DNA from 2 places in the Dehalobacter restrictus DSM 9455 genome. Region 2 is predicted to be linked to the other one. Evidence: riboswitches for the same ligand, from Rfam matches in the RefSeq annotation. Region 2 holds a riboswitch; the other holds the start of a gene.
What was found. Region 2 has a riboswitch for cyclic di-AMP ahead of DEHRE_RS07660 (NlpC/P60 family protein). Riboswitches for the same ligand answer to the same signal wherever they lie in the genome.

Region 1: linked by a shared signal. The riboswitch ahead of kamA (lysine 2,3-aminomutase) and the one ahead of DEHRE_RS07660 (NlpC/P60 family protein) in region 2 are both predicted to bind cyclic di-AMP.

Annotation. Positions count from the first base shown of each region.
Region 1 is NZ_CP007033.1:44,220-49,239, forward strand. It holds gene DEHRE_RS00235 (hypothetical protein) at 1-893, opposite strand, end outside; partial or broken gene DEHRE_RS00240 (4-hydroxy-tetrahydrodipicolinate reductase) at 976-1,743, opposite strand; gene ablB (putative beta-lysine N-acetyltransferase) at 1,861-2,712, opposite strand; gene kamA (lysine 2,3-aminomutase) at 2,693-3,970, opposite strand; cyclic di-AMP (ydaO/yuaA leader) riboswitch at 4,113-4,249, opposite strand; sodium ion sensor (DUF1646 type) at 4,310-4,363, opposite strand; gene DEHRE_RS00255 (radical SAM protein) at 4,491-5,020, opposite strand, start outside.
Region 2 is NZ_CP007033.1:1,590,673-1,595,692, forward strand. It holds gene DEHRE_RS07645 (carbonic anhydrase) at 1-173, opposite strand, end outside; gene DEHRE_RS07650 (M24 family metallopeptidase) at 196-1,380, opposite strand; gene DEHRE_RS07655 (TrpB-like pyridoxal phosphate-dependent enzyme) at 1,884-3,254, shown strand; cyclic di-AMP (ydaO/yuaA leader) riboswitch at 3,458-3,592, shown strand; gene DEHRE_RS07660 (NlpC/P60 family protein) at 3,596-4,792, shown strand.

The sequences.
Region 1 (5,020 bases), 1.4 Mb from region 2:
GAGAAGCCATCATGGAATGTATAACAGGGCACTTTCAAAACCTTTCTTTCACTTAAGCAAGTACTTAGGAAAGTATCCTCTCCTCTAGCTCCTGGAGGGTTGTAGAAAGGAAAGACCCGATGCGGATCGGTAAGATTGATGCCTAGGTTCCCGCCAGAAATAAATTTAGCATGATTGACTTCCTGAACCTCTTTTGTTTTATTGCTAACTAATATGGTCGTATCCGCATATGTCACTCCGCCATTGTTCATCACTGTCTTGATGTTATCCCAGTTTAGAATGTCGTTACTTATAGCCTCAATAAATGAACGAAAGTCTGTCTCTGTCATCGTATCATTGTATTCCACAAATGGTATTGGTGATATATAACCGCAGTGATATCCATGAGTTAAGTCCGCTTGTCCAATGTTTTTAATATGGGTTGAAAGAACATGCTGACCTCCCCAGACAGCATTCTTTTGAGTATTGGTAACCGCCACTGGGTATTCATCGTCATCTAAAAAAATCAAATAATCCATATCATTCTTTATGGCGCTGTAAAGCACAGCGTTACGCTGAGAGGCATAGCCTTTTCCAAAAATTTTCCCCGCTTCTGTATGATTGATAATATTTTCTTTAATCAGATTTTCTATTTCTTCGTTTATATCTCTCTTCCCAATATATATAGCACCGTCAATATTCTCGGCTAGTTCCGGGTGCATGTTGATGTAATCTTTTTTATTAGTTTTATTATAAGTAAGATCATACGCTACAAAAATATTTAATAAGATTTTATTGTTATCCACCAGACCAGATTCTTTCCAATTATGAATGTAACTTCTCAGTACCTTTTGAAAACTCTTTCTGCCGGTTGCAAAACCAATTCCTATTTTTAGACATTTTCCCTTATACAAAATTACACCTCCTTTTGTTCCAAAACAAATACTGGTTATTAATTTATCTACTATTTTTTATCCCAACATTTTGCCCATATAATCATAACAACTTTTTACTCTTGGCAAAATCTAAGGATACAGCTTCCTCCATAGTGTATATACCCTTTTCTTTCCCCATCAACCATTTCGCTGCGTATATAGCCCCATGTCCAAAAGCCGACCTACTGATAGATTCATGAGTAATTCAAATGGTTTGATGAGGCAACCCGAATATCACTTCGTGTTTACCGACGATGCCCCCTACTCTCATGGAGTTCACATGTTGTTGTTTATCGAGACCTAGATCTTCAGCAATTCTTAACGCTGTTCCCGATACGTCTTTTTTTTCACGGAAATGTTCTTCGATTATTTCTATATCGGCGTTGGGCGCAATAATTTGAAGCACTTTAGAAGCCTCAATCAAGAAATTAATGCCTAAAGTTATGTTTGGAGAATATAATACTGCGGTTTTTTTACCTAGTTCATACAATTTATGCAGATGTTCCTCGTCGTATCTGGATATAGCAGAAACAATCCGAGTTCCCTGAGAAGCTGCTTGATAGTAGTAATCTACTGCACTAACTGCGGCAAAATCAATGATCACATCTACTTCATGAGATATATAAAAAGTATCAGGGTCAATACTTGCTATGGAATAAAACTTTCCTTCGTCATGATTGAATCCTAACAAGTAACTTGCATAATCGCCTTCGTTAGCCAGCGATTTTCTCATTACCCATTTTAATTCGCACATTTCATCCTTTATGATTTCCTGAGCAACTATAGCTCCTGTCTTGCCAAAGCCAAATAAACCAACGCTAATTTTCATTTAGCATCAAATCCTTGTTGATTGTTTTTATATATTTAAGTGAGAAATAAATTAATTCATAAAACCTCGACCCCAATAAAACACTTTTAAATTGTTCGTTTTCAAGTCTTTTACGCATTATTTTTTTAATGCCTTTACCCAAATATTCATATCCTCATAGCCGCCAGAAATATTGCAGTTGTTGATAAGTCTACCTCGATATATATATCCCAGTTTGCTTAAAGACTTATTTATTCCGAGATTTTTAGCCCTAGAAAGGCTATACGCTGTAACAAAGCCATTACGTTTCAAGTGCGTTTCCAGTTGGAATATCAATTCGCTTAATATATTTCTGCCTCTATATTTAGGATTAGTAGCACAATCAGTTATCTCAGCATTCATGTGTTGTTTGTCCAGATCCGCCGAAGCAATACTGATAATTTTCCTTTCTTCTTCCGCCACCATAAACAAAACATGATCCCGCATGACTTTTTGAAGATACTCTCTGCTAAAAATTGGTGTTGGATAGGTTTCAAATACCGCTTGAAAAAGCTGAATCATCTGGGGAATATCGTCCGGCACGGCCTGCCTCATTGTATAATTTTTATTCTTAGTCAGCTCAAATCTATTGGTATTCTTAACGCAATAGTCAATAATTCTGTTTTCTTTCTCCTCATAGAGTGAATTTTCGCGTCTTTTGTCAAGAAAAAGCGACATACAAGTTGCATCCTCTCCCTGAAAAAAACCGTCGATAACCCCCTCTGCTACAAACCCGCATTCCTCAAAGATATTTATCTGATGTTTATGACAATTCACGATAATTTTACCCAGGTTTTCTTTTTTGGCATAATCAATAATCTCTTTGATTATCAACTCAGACAGAAGAGAATGACTCAATATTTTAAGCCTTTTATTGCGATAATCTACGTATATGTCTATATCTGAAATATTTATATATTGATTCTTGAAGTTATCTTGATCTGTATTCATGAAACCCCTCCCTCTTGTTGAGTCTTACGTTTGTGCTTGGGATCAAACATACTTGTTCACCTCTGTATAACTTTTCTAATCCACGGTATTCTTTATTCTTGAATTTACCGCATGTGCCGCATTTTTGGCACTGGTGCGTTTTATCCTCAGGCTCGGTATACGTACAAATTACACCTTCAAAATTTCTAAGAATGACCTTTTCCGGAGAATATGAAATCAAATATTGCGGATTAACCGGGATCTTACCACCGCCCCCCGGCGCATCCACAACAAACTGTGGAATAGCTAGACCCGAGGTATGTCCCCGCAGCATTTCTATGATTTCTATCCCCACGGAAACCGAAGTTCTGAAATGCTCTATTCCTTCTGAAAGGTCACACTGATAAAGGTAATATGGTCTGATTCTGGATCTAACCAGGTTTTGCACCAAATCGCGCATAATATAGGGGCAATCATTAATACCTTTTAAAAGCACTGACTGGTTGCCAAGAGGTATTCCGGCATCAGCCAATTTTCCGCATGCTTCCCTGGCCTCAGCTGTCAGTTCTTTGGGGTGGTTAAAGTGCGTATTCAGCCAAATAGGATGGTATTTTTTCAGCATTGTGCAGAGCTTATCAGTGATTCTCTGAGGCATGACGACAGGTGTTCTAGTACCTATACGAATTATCTCCACATGTTTAATTTCCCGAATTGATTTTATAATAGCTTCCAGCTTGTCATCAGCGAGACACAATGGATCCCCGCCCGACAAAAGCACATCCCTGACTTCTTTATGCGCTTTAATATAATTGATTGCCCGTTTGATATTATCCAGGGAAAGCGCCTTATCCTCCTGATCGGCAAATCGTCTTCTGGTACAGTGACGACAGTACATTGAACACTGATCAGTAATAAGCAACAGTACGCGATCGGGATATCTGTGAGTAAGGCCGGGAACCGGCGCGTCGGCTGTTTCATGCAGCGGATCACTACTGTCAAATTTGGAGATTTTGGTTTCATGAATCGTTGGAATAGCTTGTCTTCTTGCCGGGCAATGTTCGTCATTTGGATCCATAAGTGTAGAATAGTAGGGCGTTATTGCCATACGTAATTTTTTTAGACTTACCGCCACTCCCTGACGCTCATCTTGGGTAAGGTTGACTACTTGTTCCAATTGATCAATCCTTGTAATTCTGCTGGAAATCTGCCACTTCCAGTCCTGCCATTGTTCTTCCGTTACATTTTTATACAAGGGTATATCCCTAAAATTTCTTTGCATATTATTTAATTCCCCCTTCAGATTCTCATTGAAGATTGTCATCCTCAATATTTGTGGTATATAAAACAAAAAGCTACAGAGAAGTATCTGCAGCGTATGCCAAAATATATACCTTAACTAAAGGTGTAATTAAGCATATCAATCACCTTCTCTTCCAACGCTTACGAGATTAGCTGACGGATTCGGGTCGAAAGAGCTTAACCCTACCAAAGCAACCGCTTTGAATTCACCCCTATTGTTTGGGTCTCCCGTTCCTAACGGATTCAGCGTATAAATATATTCAGTTGTTGTTGTCTTAAAAAGAATAAATAAAGGTGGATAGCTATACCAACATTTGGTAGCCTCCCACCCCAGAGCCCGCTTCTCTTGAAAATGGTAATAACCATTCCAACCGAAACTAACCTTATAAAATTCTTTAATTAAGTTAATAATTAAGCTTTCTTTTATAAGATAACATTAAGCTACCCACATGTCAATTTAAACTGTTAATATTTGGTTGATAGAATTGTAGAACAGAAAGCTATCTGGCATAGCAAGCAGATGATTTTCCCTTGATATTATAACCTAAACAACCACTGATACATTTCTTTTCGTCCCAGAACCTGCATCCATGGCATTGCTTAAACGGAGGACTGCTATATCTTTTACTGTCAATTTCAAGCAGAAAAAAATCGTTGACATCTTGAACGGTATTAAAATCTTTAATATTTACCCTTAGATAATCTTCAAAAACGAAACATCGAGCGACGCTCAAGTCAGGCCTTATATCCATAACCGGCGAACATATTCCCTTGTGAATAAGATCGAAACCTGAGTAAATGAAATTCACAAGCTGCTCATTGGAAAAAATACACTTGGGCGGATTATTGCAATCAACATGAGGAGAAATCCCGTTTCTATGGCAATCATCTAAGAAGTCAACTAATGCAGGAACAAAACTCGCGTAATGTTCGAGACTGCCATTCCGATTGTTATCTGAGGGCACAGTAATACTATACCGGATGGTCTTTAATTTTAGTCTTTTGCTTTGCTCAATAATATATTGATATT
Region 2 (5,020 bases):
AACAGTTCTCCGGGTAAAGTTCCGGTGATTAAATTGGGTACCAGTCTCGAGTCCGAACAGCCAATGAATAACGTATGCGGGCTTTGAGAATTCCCTAATTCTTCAAAAAGCTGCCTGTGCTCCTGGAAATCCGTTTCTTTAAATTGAATAAGGCCCTGAAGTAATTTCTCCATATTTTACATCCTTGCTTCTTATTTATACCTCGATAATGTCCGTTCCTCCGCCCGTGAGACATCTGCCGCCGGCAGCACTTACCACATAGGTGTCTTCCACGCCCACCATGCCAATGTTGGGCAGACCCTTTTTCGGTTCGAGCGCGATGACCATATTCTCAGTGAGTTCCGCTAGAAAACCATTCGTAATCACAGGCAGTTCATCGACATGGAGTCCAACGCCGTGCCCGAGAAACTTAACTTGCCGTTCCCCATACCCCATAAAGTTCCGTCTGAAGTCTTCACTGAGCGTGCTCATTACCGATTGATAGATTTCCGACGGTATCGCCCCTGGAATCAGTTTTTCTGCCAGACGCTGCTCAATTTCCATACAGGCGCGATGCGCCTTCACAACATCGGCATCAGGCTTGGCTCCAAAAATATAGACCTGGGTTTTATCGGAATGATAGCCATTGCAGCCAAAACCGACATCGACAAAAACCAAATCCCCTTTTTTTAGCTTTCTTTCCCGGCTGCCTAACAAAGGAACGGCAGGACACATACCATAGGCCCCACCGGGGCCGTCAAAGCTGGTTGGGTAAAGAGAGCTTTCGCCAAAACCAATCTGTCCGGCAACCATTTCCGTCTGAAACATGGAAAAACGGCTAACACCATGATGCCCAATCTTAATCATGGCGGCATAAAGTTCCGCTACAAAATTGGCCTCGCTCATACCTTCCCTGAGCAGCGGCGGAACAAGTTCATGCAGCAGCTTACAATGGTTTTTTCCTGCTTGTTCCACCCATTCCAGCTCGTACGGCGATTTGACCGCTCTGACCGACAGCACCAGCTTGTCTACTGAATGAATACTTGTCATCGTGAAGTACTTCTTCAGCCGCTGCAGCATGGCGAGCGGCACAATCTCTGTTTCAAGATACGTATTCCCTAGCCCAGGTCCGATCATCCCGGCCGCATCACGGTAACTTTCCATCGGATAGATCGTTGTCAGAGGCGATTCAGCTTTGGCGCGATCATAACTACGGCGCACAAAATAGTGCCGGGTCCGGTCTTTTTGAATTACAAGCATGCCGTCCTGCATTGTTCCTGTAAAATAATACTGATTCACTTTACCAAGTATAAGGATAGCATCCCATTCAGGATAGGTCTGATCCATGAGGTCGCATAAGTGATTCAGTCTCCGGTCAAGTTCGTTTATCATAAGTGCCACAGCCAATTCCTCCGTTAGACAATGTATCGCGTACTTCTCTAGAGTTTACCATACTTTGCGTTTTTTCAAAATGGTGCAATTCCCTGACTTTGAAGTTTTACATTTTCTTGACAAAAAGTTAATTTCAAGCTAAGATTTAAGCAATATTTGATACTGTTAAACCGCAGAATGAGAGTAGTAACATGATGTTTGCTGTTTCAAGAGAGCCGCAGTCGGTGGAAAAGCGGTAACAGCACTGATGTGAATGGACTCATGAGGGCCGTGCAGAGATTACAAAGAATGATTGATGTAAGCGTATGCAGGCCGGGAACTCCGCCCGTTATGAATGGAGCGTATGTCCGTCATACGTTTTAAGCGGCGTGTAAACGCAAGTTGGGTGGTACCGCAGAGATCAAAGTCTTTGTCCGATAGTTTGGACAAGGCTTTTTTTTAATAGATTTTCGTTTATTCAACGAAGATTAATCAAAAGATAGTTAATAATAATCTGGAAAGGAATGAAGACCATGACAAGCATACCTTACAAAATCTATTTACCTGAAGAAGAGATGCCCAAGTACTGGTATAATGTAAAAGCTGTTATGAAAGAGCTCCCGCCGCCCTTTATTCATCCGGGCACGATGAAGCCCTGCACCGCAGATGATCTGCGGCCGATCTTCTGTGACGAACTGATTGAACAGGAACTGAACAACACGGACGAATATATCGAAATTCCTGAGGAAGTTCGTGAATACTACAGGATGTACCGTCCTTCCCCGCTCGTGAGAGCCTATAATCTCGAAAAGCTGCTGGATACACCAGCAGAAATCTATTTCAAATTTGAAGGCACGAATACTTCAGGTTCCCACAAATTAAACTCTGCAGCTGCCCAGGTTTATTATGCCAAAAAACAGGGTCTATCTTCCCTGACAACGGAAACCGGTGCAGGACAATGGGGTACGGCCTTATCGATGGCCTGTGCGTTTTATAATATTCCATTAACGGTCTATATGGTGAAGGTGTCTGCAGAACAGAAGCCTTACCGGAAAGCCGTCATTGAAACCTATGGTGGAAAAGTCGTTCCATCTCCTTCCGACACGACGGAAATCGGCCGGAAGATTCTGGCTGAAAACCCCGGCACAGGCGGTTCTCTTGGCTGCGCGATTTCGGAAGCGATTGAAACATCTGTCAAAACCGAAAACTGCCGTTATGTACTTGGCAGCGTACTCGACCATGTCCTGCTGCACCAGTCCGTGATCGGTGAAGAAACCAAGCTTGCCTGTGACAAGTACGGCATTGAGCCTGAAATGATCATCGGCTGTGTCGGCGGTGGGTCAAACTTTGGCGGTCTGGTTGCACCCTTCATGGGTGACAAGATCCGCGGCAAAAACAATATCGAGTTTATTGGTGTTGAACCGGCCTCCTGCCCTTCTCTGACCCGCGGTAAATATGCGTTTGATTTTGGAGATACAGGAAAAACGACGCCCCTGATCAAAATGTATACGCTCGGATCAGGGTTCATTCCCTCTCCGAACCATGCCGGAGGCCTCAGGTATCACGGTATGAGCGGAATTGTTTCCAAACTGTACAATGACCGCTATATGACAGCCCGGGCAGTTGAACAGTCCAAGGTATTTGAAGCAGCTACAGCCTTTGCGCGCTGTGAAGGCATCCTGCCTGCTCCGGAATCCGCACATGCTTTGCGGGTTGCAATGGATGAAGCGCTCAAGTGCAAAGAAACTGGTCAAAAGAAGACCATCCTGTTTGGCCTGACTGGCACCGGATATTTTGATATGGCTGCTTATATGAGCTATAACGCCGGCACAATGACAGACTATATTCCGACCGATGCTGATCTGGAAAAAGGCTTTGCTACGCTGCCAAAAGTGGATCTATAGAATCAGCATTCCTAACAGACTTCGTGATAAGGGAATGTATCTAAACACAGCCTATGAAGGGCGCTTCAAATATAAATTGAGGCGTCCTTCCTTTATATCTCTTGGGCGTTGTAGCTTTGCACAGCGTTATAAAATTTTCGTTCCGAGGCAGGATATTTAAATTATGTGTCGAAATATTACAAAATTGCGTATTATAATATGAACTAAATAAAGAGCTGAATCCAGGCCAGCCTGGAGCGGGGGAACTTCTTTTTCTGGGGTGAATCGCATTTTGCGTAGGGCCTATACCTTTGGTCCGAATCCGTCAACTAACCTCGTAAGCAAAGAAAGGTGAAAATTTGATGCATTTTAAGCAGATCATTTGCGTTATCTTGGCCTGCCTTAAAAAAATATCATGGAAATCACCGCGCCTGCTCGGTGGTTTATTTATTACTATGATATTAATCGGGTCGTTTGCCTGTTACCTTGCCGCTCCAATGAATGCCATCGCTGTCTCAGTCAACGGGAAACAACTTGGACTCGTCTTTAACCAGAATACCGCAGATACACTTATGGCGTCTGCAGCCAAAGAAAAACCTTACGAGATGGCCTATACCAATATCACCGTCAGCAATGCCGATTATCTTCGTTCTGCGCTGCGGCCAAACAATGTTGAAGAAAAAATTAATCAACCCTACGATGCCTATCAGTTCGCCATTAATGGTACTGTGATTGCCGTTTTGCCGGACGCGGAAGATATTGATCAGGTCTTAAAAGAATTTCAGGCGTATTACGTGAAACCAACGAAAGATAATGTCGTGACTTCCGTTAAGATCGCCGAAGACGTCATATCCTCCAAAACAACGGCCGGGCTTTCTCAAATTCAATCACCTGAACAGGTTTTGAAATCTCTGATTGACCATAACTCCCTTACGGTCATCTGTCAGGGAAAATATACGGAAACGCAGAAAATCCAATATGATACCATCACCAAGAAGGATTATAAGCTCGGCTTTGGTAAAAAAGAAGTGATTACGGCAGGCAGTGACGGATCGAAGTCCGTAACCTATTCTTATGTCCAGAGTAACGGCAAGTATTCGGAAAAGCAGGTTGTCAAGGAAACGATTCTCCAGGACGCTGTGACTGAAGTGATTGCCGAAGGCCCGACTGCCAAGCCGATCCTGGTTGCTTCCAGATCCAATAGCTATTCAAATGTCGTTGATTATGCACTGGGCTATGTCGGATGCCCGTATGTTTATGGCGGAATAAGCCCCGGCGGGTTTGACTGTTCCGGATTTACCCGCTATGTATACGCTGCGGCCGGTGTCTCCCTTCCCCATTCCTCTTTCGCGCAGTATGCTTCCGGTACCCCGGTTGGCAGGGATGAGCTGCAGCCGGGAGACCTTGTCTTTTTCTCGACCTATGCCCGGGGCGCCTCACACGTCGGTATTTATATTGGCGGAGGACAATATGTGCACGCCTTTAATTATTCAACCGGCGTTGTCGTATCCAATCTAAGCGCGCATTCGTCCAGTTATCTTGGTGCCCGCAGATATTAACAACTTTGCTGGCAAGAGTTATCAAAACGAACACGATGATGCTAATAGTTTACTTTTAGCATCATTTTTATTTGCGAATCTCTTCCTAATCTCAGCTGATCGTAACCGGCATTGCCAGATTGACACTCTCTGTCATAACCGAGCTGTTTGCATTAAAAAATTGAATTTTTCTTTCCAATCCAGTATATTTATACGGGTAAGCAGCAAATTCATTGGTTATTATCATAG